3 regions of the Sporosarcina sp. P7 genome follow, and region 2 is predicted to be linked to each of the others. Evidence: riboswitches for the same ligand, from Rfam matches in the RefSeq annotation. Region 2 holds a riboswitch; each other region holds the start of a gene.
What was found. A riboswitch is a leader RNA that binds a small molecule or an ion and turns the genes downstream of it on or off. The one in region 2 is predicted to bind S-adenosylmethionine.

Region 1 (5,711 bases), on a different contig from region 2:
GCATGTATTTGCACTTAGCGACGAGGAGGCTCAAGCGCGCCCCGCGGAAAGCGTGCCTTTTGTAGCGTAGGGGAACGGACTGTTTTTAAAAATTTTGTCGCAGCCTCTTTGTTGCAGAATATTTTTTCTTTATGAGGCATCCTACGTAAAAAAGAAAGTAGGATGATTATGATAGAAGAAAAATACCCGATGTATATATCACTTAATAACAAATTAGTACTCACAGATCCTCACTCTTCGACATGGGAATACAAAGTAGAAGTAACAAGAGAAGTATATCCTATATTTGAAAAATTATTTTCTCAAATGGAACAACTGGAATTCCAAAACTTTCTTCGCTCACATGTACCGTATGCGCAATATCACTATGATAAAGACAATGATAAATTGGATGTACGATTGAAAAAGGTCTTTGCTTTGATTCATGAATTTACCGATGATGAGTCAAAACGTTTTATCGAGAAACTGCCGCTATTTCGTTGATTCCTCGCTTACCTTTCCGCTACACTAAGGGAAAGGACGTGATTCATATTGCTAAAATTTGAAGATTTACAAGGAGCCCATGTTGAACTGACTTTTGGACCTAATCCACATCATATTGAATCCCGCCATGTGCTCATAATGATTAAGGACGACAATCGTTGGTTATTGACCAAACATAAAATACGTGGAATTGAGTTTCCCGGTGGAAAAGCGGAATCAGGAGAGACAATTGAACAAGCGGCTATTCGTGAAACGATGGAAGAAACAGGAGTCACTTTAGAAAATATTCATTCATTTGCAGAGTATGTTGTCTTTACTGAACCACCTTTTTGCAAGGCCGTTTTCACAGGAGATATAACACATGTAGAAAAAGACTTTACATTAATGGAAACAGAAGGCGCGGTATGGATGACAGACGCTGAACTAGATGCTTGTAATGAACTCAGCTTTCACATGAAAGACCGCGGAATGGGTGAACTTAGGAAGTGGGTAGAAGCGAATGATAGAACAATCTGATGGTAAAATCATACGGAGGAAAGACTATCCCTCCCCAAACCCCCATGTTAGATTGGAAGAAATCACGTATAGTTCTGACGGTTTGTTTGTAAAAGGACTTCTGGCAACACCAAAAGCAAAAGGACGGTATGATGGATTGCTTTATTTACGTGGCGGCATCCAACATGTAGGGATGGTTAGACCAGCGCGTATCGCACAATTCGCATCGCATGGACTGGTAGTATTCGCTCCTTATTACCGTGGCAATCGGGGCGGTGAAGGAAAGGATGAATTTGCTGGAGAGGATCGCAATGACGCAGTTACGGGAGTGGAAGTACTTAAACAGCAAAGTGCAGTCAATTCAGATCGCATTCATCTATTTTCTTTTTCCAGAGGCGGTATTATGGCATTATGGACAGCTATAATGCGCGATGATTTAACTTCTATGGTGACATGGGCTGGAGTTTCAGACGTGGTCTTCACGTACAAAGAGCGACAGGATATGCGGCGTATGATGAAACGTGTCATCGGTGGCACGCCGAATAATCAACCGGATGCGTATCGTGAAAGGTCGGCACTATTCCAGATAGAGAATATCGATATTCCGACACTGATTATCCACGGGACTCTTGACACGAATGTGTCTTTCCAACAGGCGATATTGTTGGAGAATGCATTACGTGATGCGGATAAAGAGTTTGAAACTTGGTACTTGGAAGGCTATACGCATTATATTCCTCCTGAAATGAATCGACAGCTTGTGAAAGAAGCAGTGAATTGGATGAAGCGGCAATGATGAACATTTGCTAGCTTTTATGTGATTACAATAAAAAAGACGCAAAAAGAGGCTGACCAGATTGGTCAGCCTCTTTCGTATGACATTATTTAATGACAGGTGGTCCGCCTTTGATTGCGATGTCTTCGGAAACATGAGAAAACTTCTTGAAGTTTTCACGGAAAGCATCAGCCAAACGGTTTGCTTCTTTATCGTATTCTTGTGGATCTTCCCAAGCATCACGAGGGTGTAGAACATCGCTTGGCACACCTTCGATTTCAAGGGGCATATTTAATCCAAAGATTTCGTTCTTCTTTGTTTCTATATTATCCAACTTACCAGCGATTGCTGCGCGTACCATCGTACGTGTATAGCCTAAGTTCATACGTGAACCTACACCATAGATTCCGCCAGTCCATCCTGTATTCACGAGGAATACTTTTGAACCATGCTCATCTATTTTCTTTCCAAGCATCTCTGCATAGGTTGCTGCAGGGAGTGGAAGGAACGGTGAACCGAAGCAAGTAGAGAATGTTGGTTCAGGAGCAGTGATTCCACGCTCAGTTCCAGCAAGTTTGGAAGTGAAACCGCTCAAGAAGTGATACATTGCCTGTTCTTTTGAAAGAATAGAAATCGGAGGCAATACGCCAGAAGCATCAGCTGTAAGGAAGATGATGTTCTTCGGATGACCAGCAACAGATGGTGTCACGATATTATCAATGTTTTCGATTGGATATGCAGCTCGTGTGTTTTCAGTTAATGATTTATCATCATAATCGGGAATGCGCGTTTCTTCATCTAGTACTACGTTTTCTAAAACAGCACCGAAACGAATGGCTCCGAAAATTTCAGGTTCTTTTTCAGCAGAAAGGTTAATACATTTTGCGTAACATCCACCTTCAATGTTAAACACGCCATTATCAGACCAGCCGTGCTCATCGTCACCAATAAGTTTACGGTCAGCATCTGCCGAAAGCGTAGTTTTACCTGTTCCAGATAGACCAAAGAACAAAGCAACATCGCCTTCTTCTCCAACGTTTGCTGAACAGTGCATGGATAGGATATCCTGCTCGGGTAGTAAGTAGTTCATAACAGAGAAAATAGATTTCTTCATTTCCCCAGCGTACTCTGTTCCACCAATTAAGACAATTCGCTTTTCAAGCGATAAAATGATGAACGTTTCAGAGTTTGTGCCATCCACTTTTGGATCCGCTTTAAATGAAGGGGCTGCCAAAATGGTGAATTGCGATTCATGTGCTTTCAATTCTTCTTCAGTTGGACGGATGAATAGTTGGTGAACAAACTGATTTTGCCAAGCTAATTCATTAATAACCTGGATAGACAATTGGGAGTCTTTATCTGCTCCTGCAAATCCTTTAAAAACAAACAATTCGTCTTTTTTCTTCAAATGTTCGATGACTTTTGTGTATAATGAATCAAAGATCTCCTCTGAAATCGGACTGTTTGTGCTACCCCAATCTACTTTATCCTTAGACACTGCATCTTCAACGATGAATTTGTCCTTAGGTGAGCGTCCTGTATATTTACCTGTACGAGCAGTGATCGCACCGTCAGCAGAAAGTTTAGCTTCGCCTCTTGCCACTGCTTTTTCCGTTAGTTCTGCCACAGACGCTTGGATCGTCACGTTGCTTCCACTAAGAAGACTTTTTAAACTATCATCAATTTTTGCAGATATCATGTTTACATACCGTCCTTTGCGTAGTCGATTTATTTTTATCTTACTGAGAATATCCTAATTCGTAAATAGTATAACACATTAAGAATATTAATCTATACTAATGGAAAACTCAAGTGATTTGGAAGAAATAATTTGACAAAATCCAAACTTTTTAATACGATGTGACATGAACGGATACTCTTATCCCGAGTTGGTGGAGGGTACAGGCCCTGTGAAACCCGGCAACCTGCAATAGACGTAAGTCTAACGCGAAGGTGCCAAACCTGAAGCAAGGTTTAATTCCTTGGACGATAAGAGTGAAAGGTGCTGCGCGTGAAATTTTGCCTTTTACTCATGGATTGAATATGAGTGGAGGGCTTTTTATATTGTCTAGCCCTGAATCCTTATGGTATATGCTTGACGTCTAGGCGTGGAACTTTACCAGGGACTTATGAGAGTACCGTATCATGATGCTTAATATAGGGGGAAATAACATGACAAACCGTCGACTGTTTACATCAGAATCAGTTACAGAAGGCCATCCTGACAAGATGTGCGACCAAATTTCAGATGCAATTTTAGATGCGATCCTAACGGAAGATCCAAATGCGCGTGTGGCATGTGAAACGAGTATAACGACTGGACTCGTATTAGTAATGGGAGAAATCACTACGACAACGTATGTGGATATTCCAAAAGTCGTTCGCGACACTGTTAAAGAAATTGGGTATGTTCGTGCGAAATACGGCTTCGATTACGAAACGTCCGCTGTACTTACTTCCATTGATGAGCAATCACCCGAAATCGCTGCAAGTGTCAATGTGGCACTCGAAGCACGTGAAGGCTCTATGTCTGATGAAGAATTAGAGGCAATCGGTGCAGGAGACCAAGGCCTGATGTTTGGATATGCATGTAATGAAACGCCAGAATTAATGCCTCTGCCAATCAGCCTGTCTCATAAATTGGCACAACGCCTGGCACAAGCTCGTAAAGAAGAACTTATTTCCTATTTACGTCCTGACGGTAAAACACAAGTAACGGTAGAATATGACCAAGATAATAATCCTGTGCGAATTGACACAATCGTTATTTCCACACAACATCACCCTGAAGCAACACTCGAGCAAATCGAGCAGGATATAAAGAATGTTGTTATTGATGCAGTCGTTCCAAAGAACTTATTGGACGAGCATACTAAATACTTCATTAATCCTACTGGCAGCTTTGTCGTTGGTGGCCCTCAAGGAGACTCTGGATTGACTGGACGTAAAATCATCGTTGATACGTATGGTGGATATGCCCGTCATGGTGGCGGGGCATTCTCGGGGAAAGATGCTACGAAAGTGGACCGTTCGGCTTCTTACGCAGCGCGTTATGTGGCAAAGAACATCGTTGCAGCTGGACTGGCTGAGCACTGTGAAGTTCAGTTGGCGTATGCTATTGGAGTAGCTAGCCCGGTTTCTATCTCGATCAATACATTTGATACCGGTATACTATCGGAGACTCAATTAGTAGAGTTCGTACGTGAATTATTTGACCTTCGACCGGCAGGAATTATTAAAATGCTTGACCTACGTCGTCCAATCTACAAACAAACGGCAGCATACGGTCACTTTGGCCGCACTGATATCGAATTGCCATGGGAGCAGACAGATAAAGTGGAAGCGTTGAAAGATCTTGCGAGTACAGTACGTGTGAAGCAATAAAGTAATGAGTGCAGAAAGAGGAATCATTTCCTTTTTTCTGCACTTTTTAATTCTTTGCCGGTGAAATACGAAAAGGAATCATTTCATAGTCTGCCTCTTCATAAGCCCTTTGCAATCCTTTATCCTCTATATCTTTTTTCAAGATTGTCTTCTGTTTTACTTCAATATCAAAAGAATAGCTAAATGGAAAACCCTCCACTTTAATAGTGTGCTGATCTGCAAAGTATATCCCAATTCGTCCTATCGGTAATGAAGGGAAAATACCAGTAGAAGGAATACCATCACGAAAGAATATATGTTCATTCGCTTTGTCGACACCTGGATCATTTACACAACAATATAAGGAAAAGTTGTCTCCAAGCTGAAGCAAAGCAAAATGCATTTCAAAAAGTTCCTTATCAAAACCTTCGACTTCTTTACATAATCGTTCACGACGATTCAGTTCACCCTCGATAAATTGCTTAGCTTCTTTTTTATCGTTACCCTGTATAAACTGTTCATAATGAAAACTACAAAGCATTGCTGCGTAGTGATCAAGCTTTTCTACCTCATCGATTCCTTGGCGATAAAGTAC
Region 2 (5,711 bases):
AGGAGGTCGAGCGATATGGAATACGATGATAAAGTCAAAAATCGGTTAAAGCGTCTAGAGGGTCAAATCAAAGGTGTCTTGCGTATGATGGAAGAAGGCAAGGACTGTAAAGAAGTAATTACGCAATTATCAGCCAGTCGTTCTGCTATTGATCGTACAATTGGCGTAATTGTCAGTTCGAATTTGATTGCCTGTATAGAGAATCTAGATGAAGCAGATGAACGCACGCATGAATCCATCATTAATGAAGCGGTGGATCTTCTAGTAAAGAGTCGATAAGCAACATCGCTTGACTCTTTTTTTTACAACGTATAATATACCCCTATAGGTATTTAATAAAGTGATTTTAAAATAGAAGGGAACGAGAACATGACGGAGCAAAAGAAAACGACGATCGTATTATTTAGTGGAGATTATGATAAAGCGATGGCGGCTTATATTATCGCGAACGGCGCAGCGGCGTATGATCATGAGGTAACCATTTTTCATACATTCTGGGGATTGAACGCCTTGCGAAAAGATGAACCTATTAAAAATACTAAAAATTTTATTGAAAAGGTGTTTGGGAAAATGATGCCACGTGGAGCGGATAAACTGGGATTATCTCAAATGAACTTTGCAGGAATGGGTCCAAAGATGATTAAGCACGTGATGAAAAAGCATAACGCGATGACATTACCACAACTAATCGATATGGCAGTGGAGCAAGACGTGAAGTTGATCGCATGTACGATGACAATGGATTTACTAGGCCTAGGTGAGAAAGAACTCTTGGAAGAAGTTGAGTATGGCGGTGTAGCGGCTTACTTAGGAGAAGCACAAGACGGTCACGTGAACTTATTTATTTAATTTTTTTGCGAAAATAAATACCCTAGGGTGTATAGGAGGAATACAATGATTCAGTCAGATAACGTGTTGGATGCAAAAGGTCTTGCCTGTCCGATGCCCATTGTGAAGACAAGAAAGATGATGAAAGATATGGAAGATGGTCAAGTGCTCGAAGTACAATCTACAGATTCAGGTACAACAGCAGATTTGCAGGCATGGACGGAAAGTGTGGGACATCAATACGTTGGTCATGTGAAGGAGGCAGATGTCTGGCGCCACTTCGTACGAAAATCGGGCCAGGAAGATCAGTCACAAAAAGAATATCCGGTTACAGTTGACAACAGCCAGTTGATGGACCGACTGCAACAACCTGACGCGGTGTTACTAGATGTCCGGGAAGAAGCCGAATATGCATTTGCTCATATTCCCGGCGCCCTATCTATACCGCTTGGTCAGTTGGAGGAACGTATGGCGTACTGGGATAAGGACAAGAAGTTTTACGTTGTATGCCGAACAGGCAACCGCAGTGATATGGCGTGTCAAAAACTAGTCGCAAATGGATTTGAAAGTGTCACGAATGTCATTCCTGGCATGTCGGAGTGGAATGGCGAGACGGAAAATACAGTAGGGGGTATTAATCAATGAGAATCATTCAATCAAGTGAAGTAGCAAAGAGTGTAATTACGAAAGAATCATTATTTATTTTAGATGTACGAAATACAGATGCATTCGAGGATTGGAAAATCGAAGGAGAGCGAGTACGCCATTTAAACGTGCCATACTTTGATTTATTGGATGGCATTGAAGAAATTGAAGATCAATTGCCAAAAGATGAAGAAATCTTGGTTGTCTGTGCAAAAGAAGGTTCGTCCATCATGGTGGCGGAAATTCTTGAAGAAGCAGGTTTCTCAGTAGGTTATCTTTCAGGTGGAATGAAAGCATGGAGCGAGTATCTTGAGCCTGTAAAAATTGCCGATTTGAAATCGGGCGGCGAGCTATATCAATTCGTTCGTCTTGGTAAAGGATGTCTTTCCTACATGGTCATGTCGGGTGGAGAAGCAGCAATCATTGATGCTACACGTATGACAAATGTGTTCACGGACTTTGCTGAGCAACGCGGTGTGAAGATTACAAACGTATTCGATACTCACTTGCATGCGGATCATATTTCAGGTGGTCGGCAGATCGCAAAAACTACGGGTGCAACGTATTGGCTGCCACCGAAAGATGCCGAAGAGGTAGTATTTGAATATGCTGCATTAGAAGGCGATATGTCCATTCAGATAGGTGATACGAGAATCGATATTCAAGCGCTTTATTCGCCAGGACACACCATTGGTTCGACTTCATTTATCGTAGACGACAGTTATTTGATGACAGGTGATATTTTGTTCATTGATTCGATTGGACGTCCTGATTTAGCAGGTTTAGCAGAAGATTGGGTAGGCGACTTGCGTGAGTCATTGTATAGCCGCTATAAAGAATTGTCGAAGGATTTAACTGTCTTACCAGCTCACTTCATGATTATAGACGAGTTGAATGAAGACGGTAGCGTGTCGGAGAAGCTCGGCGTATTGTATGAGCAAAATCACGGCTTGAACATTGAGGATGAAAAAGAGTTTAGAGAGTTAGTCACGGGGAACTTGCCTCCACAGCCTAACGCGTATCAGGAAATCCGCGAGACGAACATGGGGAAAATCCAGCCTGACGAGGAAACGCAACGCGAGATGGAGATTGGCCCGAATCGCTGTGCGGTACGGTAAATAGGTATTTTAATTTATATAAAAAAACTAAAGGAGAAGATATATATGAATACAACAACATTTTTAGATGCAAAAGGCCTGGCATGTCCAATGCCAATCGTACGGGCAAAGAAAGCAATGAAGGATATGCAAACAGGAGAAGTTCTTGAGATTCATACGACAGATAAAGGATCAGTATCCGACCTGACAGCATGGGCTGCTTCTGGCAATCATGAAATAAAAGAGCAGCAACAAGAGTCTGATGTCTTTAAATTCTGGATCCAAAAAGGTTAAACTAAGGATAGAGGGAATGGCTGTCTCCCTCTTAAGTCGGGAAGAAGGGAGGACATCATGACAATTCCATTTATTATCACAATCTTCCTCATTGGATTCGTCGGCTCATTCCTTTCCGGTATGATTGGAATCGGTGGCGCAATTGTCAAATATCCAATGTTGCTATTTATTCCTGCATTACTTGGTTTTGCTGCATTTACACCACATGAAGTAGCCGGAATTACTGCAATGGAAGTTTTCTTTGCATCACTTTCAGGCGTTATAGCGTATAGAAAGAGTAATCTGATCTTGAAGCCACTCGTTCTTTATATGGGAATCAGTGTATTAGTCGGCAGTGTACTTGGCGGTGCTGGGTCTAGTATGCTTTCAGAAGCTACCGTCAACGTAATCTACGGTATTCTAGCCGTCATGGCGGCTATTATGATGTTTATACCAAAAAAAGGACTCGACAATCAGCCGATCGATGAGATTACATTCAATCGCTTCATTGCTTCAAGTGCAGCCTTTATCGTCGGCTTGGCGGCTGGAATCGTCGGAGCTGGCGGCGCATTTATCGTGGTACCGATTATGCTCGTGATACTAAAAATCCCCACACGCGTCACGATTGCTACTTCCCTAGCAATTACGCTGTTGTCATCGGTGGGCTCGGCATCAGGCAAGCTCTTAACAGGCCAAGTACCCTATGGACCAGCTGTTGTTCTGATTATCGCTAGCATCATTGCCGCTCCGATCGGTGTAAAAGTGAGCCGGAAAGTAAACACCAAAGTACTACAAAGCATTCTAGCCGTACTCATCATGGCTTCCGCTGTGAAAATATGGTGGGACATATTCTAACCAATCAAAATCGCCAGCACATCGTTCAATGAACTTGTGCTGGCGGTTTTTTTGGTGAAGTCATAAGTGGAACATCATTAAACGCACTTCGCCTCTTGCAGGTAGCTCCCGTTTAGTAAATGTGTAAGTCATTATAAGTCAAAATAATCAAGGACGTAAACTAGTTGATCGTAAGTGGAAGGCGGCGAGTGCAAAAGCCGTTCTTCGTTACGGCTCTTCCCGCAGGATCAGCGTGCGCCTTGAGATCCCGCAGAAGCGAAGCGCACGAGGAAGTTCAAGCCACGCCCTCGGGAAAGCGTCCGCCTGGAACGTCGATCAACGGTGCTTTCACGTTTATTACTTTCATTGCAAGGTATTAAAATTAATATTGACTTCAAAACATTCAATTAAATTACCTTGCAATAGACTAGGAATAGCCGTATACTATTTTTCAACGATGGAAAACGAATAGACATACTCTTATCAAGAGAGGCGGAGGGATTAGGCCCTGTGATGCCCGGCAACCGGCGAAAGCAAAGGTGCTACTTCCTACAAACTTTCAATAGTTTGGAAGATAAGGGAGGAATGAGCGAAAGCAGAGCCCTCTTCTTATTATGGAAGATGGCTTTTTCTGTACTTAGCGAACCGTCCTCTTATGCTTTTCTTGTCTAGTTCTAGGAGGAAGTTGTCCGAGGAGTTTCGGTGTTCCATCAATACATAAAAAAGGGGAATGGTTATGACGAATTTACAGCCAGAAACGATATTATTACACGGAGGGCAAAAGCCGGATCCAGAAACAGGCTCACGTGCCTTACCGATTCATCGTACGACTTCTTATGTATTCAGAGACACGGAGCACGCACAAAACTTATTTGCCTTGAAAGAAGCCGGCAATATTTATACAAGAATTACGAACCCGACAGTAGCTGTCTTTGAAGAGCGTGTCGCGCAGTTAGAAGGTGGAACAGCTGCAGTGGCATTGTCTTCTGGAATGGCGGCGATTGCTTTTTCTATTATGAACATCGCTGAAGCGGGCGATGAAATCGTTGCAGCCAGCAATCTCTACGGTGGCACATATAACTTATTCGCCGTGACATTACCACGCTATGGCATCAACGTGAAGTTTGTTGACGCGTCCGATCCAAAGAACTTTGAAGCAGCTATTACGGATAAAACGAAAGCATTGTTTGCAGAAACAATCGGTAACCCGAGTTTGCAAGTTCTTGACGTGGAAGCTGTTGCGAACATCGCACATGACAATGGAATTCCATTGCTAGTAGATAATACATTCCCGTCTCCTTATGGATCAAATCCTATCGAGTACGGTGCAGATGTAGTGATCCACTCAGCGACGAAATGGATTGGCGGACACGGTACGACCATCGGTGGTGTAGCCGTGGATGCAGGGAGATTCGATTGGACGCAAGGGAGATTCCCAGGCTTTACAGAGCCGGACGAATCCTATCATGGCTTACGTTACGGAATCGATACAGCCGCTGCAGCTTTTGCAACGAAACTGCGCGTACAATTGTTGAGAGACTTCGGCCCTTGTCTATCACCGGATAGTGCATTCAACTTGTTACAAGGTTTGGAAACCCTTCATTTACGCGTACCACGCCACAATGAAAATGCACAAAAAGTCGCGGCATTCTTGCAAGAACACCCAGCAGTAGAATGGGTGACCTATACTGGCCTAGAAGATCATCCAACAGCGGAACTAGCAAATAAATATTTGAAAAACGGCTATGGTTCAATTATCGTATTCGGTATCAAAGGTGGACGCGATGCAGGAAGACAAGTAATCGACAATGTAGAAATTTGGTCTCACGTTGCGAATGTGGGGGATGCAAAGTCATTAATCATTCATCCGGCATCCACAACTCATCAGCAGTTGTCTGTGGAAGATTTGAAAGACTCTGGCGTTAGCGAAGAACTAATCCGCTTATCTGTAGGGTTGGAGTCTGCAGAGGATATTATTGCAGATTTGAAACAAGCCATCGAAAAAGTGGCAAACCAATATATATAAAGAACACC
Region 3 (5,711 bases), on a different contig from region 2:
TCGAGTTGACAGGACCAACTAACAAAGTAAAAGTTCTCGCCAGTTCACTTGGTGGAGGTAAAATCGAAGTCCAAGAACTTGATGATTATCCGTTAAAATTCTCAGGCGAACGTCCAGCACTATTGATCCGCCACACCGATCAAAAAGGCGTTATTGCAGATCTTTTAGGAATTCTCTCGAGAAAAGGAATCAATATTGCCCGTATGGCGAATGAACGATTTGCAATTGACGGTCCCGCTATTACGATTTGTGAAATCGATAGCTCTGTAGATGAAGAAATGCTTACGGAGTTAAAACGCGACGTACCTATTATTGATGATATTGTATTGGTGGAGACAGAATAAACAGCAGTAAAATACCAGACTTGAAGACACTTTCCATTGTCTTCGAGTCTGGTATATTTTTTATCGTATTACTTTACGTCCAACTAGTTCTTTTCCATCCAAGCTGGTTTACCGAAACCTTTAAATTCGGATTCAATCACTTCTAAAAACTGCTCAGATTCTACTACTTCAATAATGTCTTTCGCAAATTGCTTATCTACGTTTTCTGTTTTCACGGCTACAACATTACGGAACCGATCAGGCATATTTTCTAAAGCTAATGCGTCTAACAAATCCATATTTGCTGCAATTGCAAAGTTACCAGGCACTGCAGCCAAGTCAGCCCCCTCTACCGAACGGGGCAATTGCCCTGCTTCAACCGGCTGAATTACTAAGTTTTTTGGGTTCTCTGTGATATCTTTTTCAGATGCCGTTAATTGGTCAATGCCTTCATCCATTTTCACTAACCCTACATCTTCCAATACATATAACGTTCTTGCAGCATTCACTGGATCATTTGGAATAGTGATAGTTGATCCCTCTTCAATTTCATCGAGAGATGTATATTTGTTTGAATAGATACCTAATGGCGCGGTCGGTACGATAATCAATTCAGAGAGTTCCATTTTATTTTCTTTCTCGAAGTTTTCCAAGTACGTGATATTTTGGAACAAGTTCGCATCTATATCTCCGCTATCCAACGAAATATTGGGTTGTATATAATCACTAAATTCCGTGATTTCGACAGTATATCCTTTTTCCTCAAGTGCAGGTTGTATTGCTTTTTTTAGCATGTCACTATAAGGACCTGCAGTTGCACCAAAGTGTATATTTTTATCCTCATTCGACTTTTCAGTAGACTTTTCTTCTCCACAAGCCGCTAAAGCCGCAACTAACGCAGTAAGAATGAATGCAAGTACCAGTTTCTTCATAATCCATCTCTCCCCTATTATCTTTTATCTATCATTTTTGAAAAACGATCTCCACTAAATTGAATCAACTGCACTAGTATTATTAGAATGGCGACGGTGACGAGCATAATACTGTCATCATATCGGTAATAGCCAAAACGAATTGCGAGGTCCCCAATTCCACCTCCGCCAACAAATCCAGCCATTGCTGAATAGGCAACTAAGTTGATTAACGTCAGTGTAAGTCCTTGGATAATACTCGACTTTGATTCAGGCAATAACACATTCCAAATAATCATCCAGGGCGAAGCACCCGTTGAAATCGCTGCTTCTATAACTCCTTTATCAATTTCACGCATGGATGTTTCAACAATCCTTGCAAAGAAAGGAATGGCTGCAACGGAAAGCGACACACTTGCAGCTGCTGGTCCAATCGTACTTCCGACAATCAGTTTCGTCAAAGGTATTAGAGCCACAAGTAGTATGATAAATGGGATAGAGCGAATGATGTTGACGAGAAACCCAATAACCGAATTAATTGCACGGTTCTCTAAAAATAATCCTCTATCCGTTGTAAATAACAGAACGCCAAGCGGCAATCCAATAATCAGCGCAATCGTAAGTGAGATGCCGATCATGTACAATGTTTCACCAAATGCTTTTGTAATATCCGGCATGAGTTCCATGATGTGAGATAGATCAAACATGTTGTCGGATCACCTCCACTTGTGCGTTTTGTTTCAGTATGTATGCAATCGCTTGCTCTACTTCTTCACGCTCACCTTGTAATTCCATCAAGAAAATCCCAAGTGCTCGTTCTTGAATATATTCAATCGAACCATGCAGGAAGTTTCCTTTGACCTTATATCTCTGCATCGTATCGGAAATTACACCTTCCATCGCTACTTCACCTTTAAATGTGATTTTTATCAATGTACCGACCAAATTGGACATGACGGCTTCAGGAATGTCGTAAGACACCACACTGCTAATAAACTCCTTCGTTAATGGTTGAACTGGATGAGAAAAGATGTCATATACTGGCCCTTCTTCGATCACTTTTCCGTCTTGCATAATCGCCATGCGATCACAAATCTCTTTTACCACATTCATCTCGTGCGTAATTAAAACAATCGTGATATTCAATTCTTGATTAATCTTTTTCAACAATCGCAAAATGGACATAGTCGTGTTAGGGTCCAGTGCAGATGTCGCTTCATCACAAAGCAAAACGGATGGATTATTGGCTAGCGCTCTCGCAATACCGACGCGTTGTTTCTGTCCCCCACTTAGCTGGGCAGGATATACATTGCGTTTATCCGACAGACCCACCATTTCGAGAAGTTCCATTACCCGTGTCTCTATTTTATCTGAAGGCATTTTCGCTGCCTGTAAAGCGAATGCGATATTTTCGAAAATAGTCTTTTGACTAATTAAATAAAAGTGCTGAAAAATCATTCCGATCTTCAAGCGTGCCTGTCGAAGCTCAATCCCTGAAAGTTTCGTTAAGTTTACACCATCTATTAAAATAGTGCCGCTCGTTGGCCTTTCCAACAAATTCAAACAACGTATAAGTGAACTTTTCCCGGCCCCTGAATAACCGACAATGCCAAATATTTCTCCTGTCTCGATGTCTAGTGATACGTCATCTACACCTTTTACCACTTTTTCTTTTGTCTGATATTCCTTAGACAAATGTTGAATTTGGATCATAGTCTCACTTCTTTCTACATTCAAGTAAATAATCATAAACAGTTGGCTAGAAAATTTCTTTCTAAATAAAAAAATCTTTCATTTTTCTAAATGAAAGAGGGACTGAAATATTCTCAGCTTATCTCTCAGATGGAAAACCATACTGTAGGATTTGGCACCTTCCTTGGATTATTCAAGGGGTTGCTGGACATCATCGGGCCATTTCCCTCCGTCGCTCTTGATAAGAGATTGCTATTAAATTATATGCATAAAACATATACTAATCTGAATTAATACAACTGTCAAGGAGAATAACGCCAATTTATCGGAATATCCGACTTATTCTATCAGCTTTAATCTCTATCGACTAATTTTCGCAATGTTCTAGAATCGAATCACAATCCTTCTATTGAAAAATCTTGTATGATCTATGTATACTTAACGCACATACCCTATCAAAGAAAGAAGGAATAGACTATGGCATTATCCAACCGATTACAACAACTCCCTCCGCATTTCTTTACATTATTATTAAATAAAATAGAAAAGGCTATGGATGAAGGCAGAGATGTGATTAACCTAGGACGTGGAAATCCTGATCAGCCAACACCTCCTCATATTATTAAAGCATTGCAAGAAGCCGTTGAAGATCCAGCTACACACGGTTACTCTCCATTTCGGGGGACACTTGCTTTAAAACAAGCAGTTGCTGAATATTATCAGCGTGAATACAATGTCACGATTGATCCCGAAACAGAAGTAGCGGTACTTGGCGGTACAAAAATAGGTGTCGTGGAGCTACCTCTTGCTATTATGAATGAAGGTGACTTATTATTGCTGCCAGACCCGGGTTACCCTGATTACTTATCCGGCGTCAGCTTAGCAGGTATTCGATATGATACGATGCCGCTACGTAAGGAGAATGGATTTCTTCCTGATTACGATAATTTAACGGATGATCAGAAAAATGATGCCAAACTCATGTACTTAAACTATCCAAGTAATCCAACGGGTGTTACAGCCACACCCGAGTTTTATGAAAAAACGGTGGCATTTGCCAAAGAACATCAGATTGCGGTCTTACAAGATTTTGCGTATGGCGGTATTGGTTTTGAAGGTAAGAAACCGATTAGTTTTTTACAAACTGAAGGAGCAAAGGAAGTCGGCATTGAAATGCTATCTCTTTCCAAAATGTATAATATGGCAGGCTGGCGAGTCGGTTTTGCAGTCGGTAACTCCGAGATAATAGAAGCGTTAAACGTATTGCAAGACCATTTATTCACTAGCATCTTCCCAGCGGTTCAACGTGCGGCAATTGAAGCATTGACAGGTCCGCAACAATGCGTTGAAGAGTTAGTGGCGCTCTATGAAGGCCGTCTGACGGTATTGCTAACGGAATGTGAACGCATCGGTTGGGACGTTACAGCACCTACTGGCTCATTTTTCGCTTGGCTACCTGTCCCAGAAGGCTTTACAAGTGAAACCTTTGCTAACTTATTACTGGACAAAGCAGATGTTGCAGTATCGCCAGGGAACGGATTTGGTGTATACGGCGAAGGATATATTCGAGTCGGGTTGTTAGAAAGTGAAGAACGATTGCAAGAAGCGGTTCGCCGTATTGAAAAGCTTGGTTTATTTAAGTAACAAGATAAACTTCCACATTGCCTCTTGATACAAAAAGCCTCCTTACTCATACCAGTATTCCTGGTATGGCAAGGAGGCTTTCGCTTATATAAACAGATCATGTCCGCTAAAGGTTATCTAAAATGTATTAATCGAGTTCCACACTATCCAGTAATGCACGCACTTCATCTGTCGTATTCGTATTCATTAATTCATGTCTAAGTTCAGCCGCTCCACGGAACCCTTTAATGTAAATCTTAAAAAAACGACGTAACGGTTTAAATAGCCGCGGTTCTAGTTCTGTCGAATATTTATCAAATAGATCCAGATGAAGACGCAGTAGATCCAGTAACTCTTTATGATCATGCTCTCTCTTCTCTTTTTCGAATGCAAATGGATTATTAAAAATTCCGCGACCAATCATAACTCCATCGACACCGTATTTTTCCACAAGCTCCAGACCCATTTGACGGTCAAGAATATCTCCATTGATCGTCAGCAGTGTATCAGGCGCTATTTCATCACGAAGTTTCTTGATCTCCGGAATCAATTCCCAATGTGCATTCCCATTACTCATTTCCTTACGGGTACGAAGATGAATCGACAAGTTCGCAATATCTTGCTCCAGTACATGTCTGAGCCATGTATGCCACTCTTCTATATCTGTGTAGCCAAGACGAGTCTTTACACTCACAGGCAATCCGCCAGCTTTTGCTGCCTGAATAATTGCCGCGGCTGTTTCCGGACGGTTAATCAGACCACTGCCTTTACCTTTTGTTGCTACATTTGGCACAGGGCATCCCATATTAATATCCAATCCCTTAAAACCAAGTTCCGCCATCCCAATACTCATATCGCGGAAATGTTCAGGCTTATCTCCCCAAATATGTGCAACGATTGGCTGTTCGTCTTCTGTAAATGCCAAACGTCCGCGTACGCTGAAAATTCCTTCTGGATGACAAAAACTTTCCGTATTTGTGAATTCAGTAAAGAATACATCTGGACGTGCAGCTTCGCTTACTACGTGACGAAAAACCACATCCGTCACATCCTCCATCGGTGCTAATATAAAAAATGGCCGTGGTAGATCAAGCCAAAAATTAGTACTCATCGTTGTGTTCAAATCCTCTCTTCATAACTTGCATCTGCATGTGCAAAAATG

Region 1: another riboswitch for S-adenosylmethionine. It lies ahead of metK (methionine adenosyltransferase); the one in region 2 lies ahead of CSV60_RS04680 (O-acetylhomoserine aminocarboxypropyltransferase/cysteine synthase family protein).
Region 3: another riboswitch for S-adenosylmethionine. It lies ahead of CSV60_RS07865 (methionine ABC transporter ATP-binding protein); the one in region 2 lies ahead of CSV60_RS04680 (O-acetylhomoserine aminocarboxypropyltransferase/cysteine synthase family protein).

What each region holds. Positions count from the first base shown of each region.
Region 1 covers NZ_PDZF01000008.1:20-5,730, forward strand. Annotated here, with positions in the region: gene CSV60_RS09115 (transposase) at 169-483, shown strand; gene CSV60_RS09120 (NUDIX hydrolase) at 532-999, shown strand; gene CSV60_RS09125 (alpha/beta hydrolase family protein) at 983-1,774, shown strand; gene pckA (phosphoenolpyruvate carboxykinase (ATP)) at 1,860-3,452, opposite strand; SAM riboswitch class I at 3,630-3,749, shown strand; gene metK (methionine adenosyltransferase) at 3,926-5,137, shown strand; gene CSV60_RS09140 (DUF3891 family protein) at 5,184-5,711, opposite strand, start outside.
Region 2 covers NZ_PDZF01000003.1:87,392-93,102, forward strand. Annotated here, with positions in the region: gene CSV60_RS04650 (metal-sensitive transcriptional regulator) at 16-279, shown strand; gene CSV60_RS04655 (DsrE/DsrF/DrsH-like family protein) at 370-849, shown strand; gene CSV60_RS04660 (sulfurtransferase TusA family protein) at 895-1,473, shown strand; gene CSV60_RS04665 (MBL fold metallo-hydrolase) at 1,470-2,591, shown strand; gene CSV60_RS04670 (sulfurtransferase TusA family protein) at 2,637-2,864, shown strand; gene CSV60_RS04675 (sulfite exporter TauE/SafE family protein) at 2,922-3,698, shown strand; SAM riboswitch class I at 4,155-4,258, shown strand; gene CSV60_RS04680 (O-acetylhomoserine aminocarboxypropyltransferase/cysteine synthase family protein) at 4,414-5,703, shown strand.
Region 3 covers NZ_PDZF01000006.1:102,197-107,907, forward strand. Annotated here, with positions in the region: gene sdaAA (L-serine ammonia-lyase, iron-sulfur-dependent, subunit alpha) at 1-344, shown strand, start outside; gene CSV60_RS07855 (MetQ/NlpA family ABC transporter substrate-binding protein) at 428-1,255, opposite strand; gene CSV60_RS07860 (methionine ABC transporter permease) at 1,273-1,941, opposite strand; gene CSV60_RS07865 (methionine ABC transporter ATP-binding protein) at 1,934-2,947, opposite strand; SAM riboswitch class I at 3,063-3,174, opposite strand; gene CSV60_RS07870 (pyridoxal phosphate-dependent aminotransferase) at 3,404-4,570, shown strand; gene CSV60_RS07875 (tRNA dihydrouridine synthase) at 4,698-5,660, opposite strand.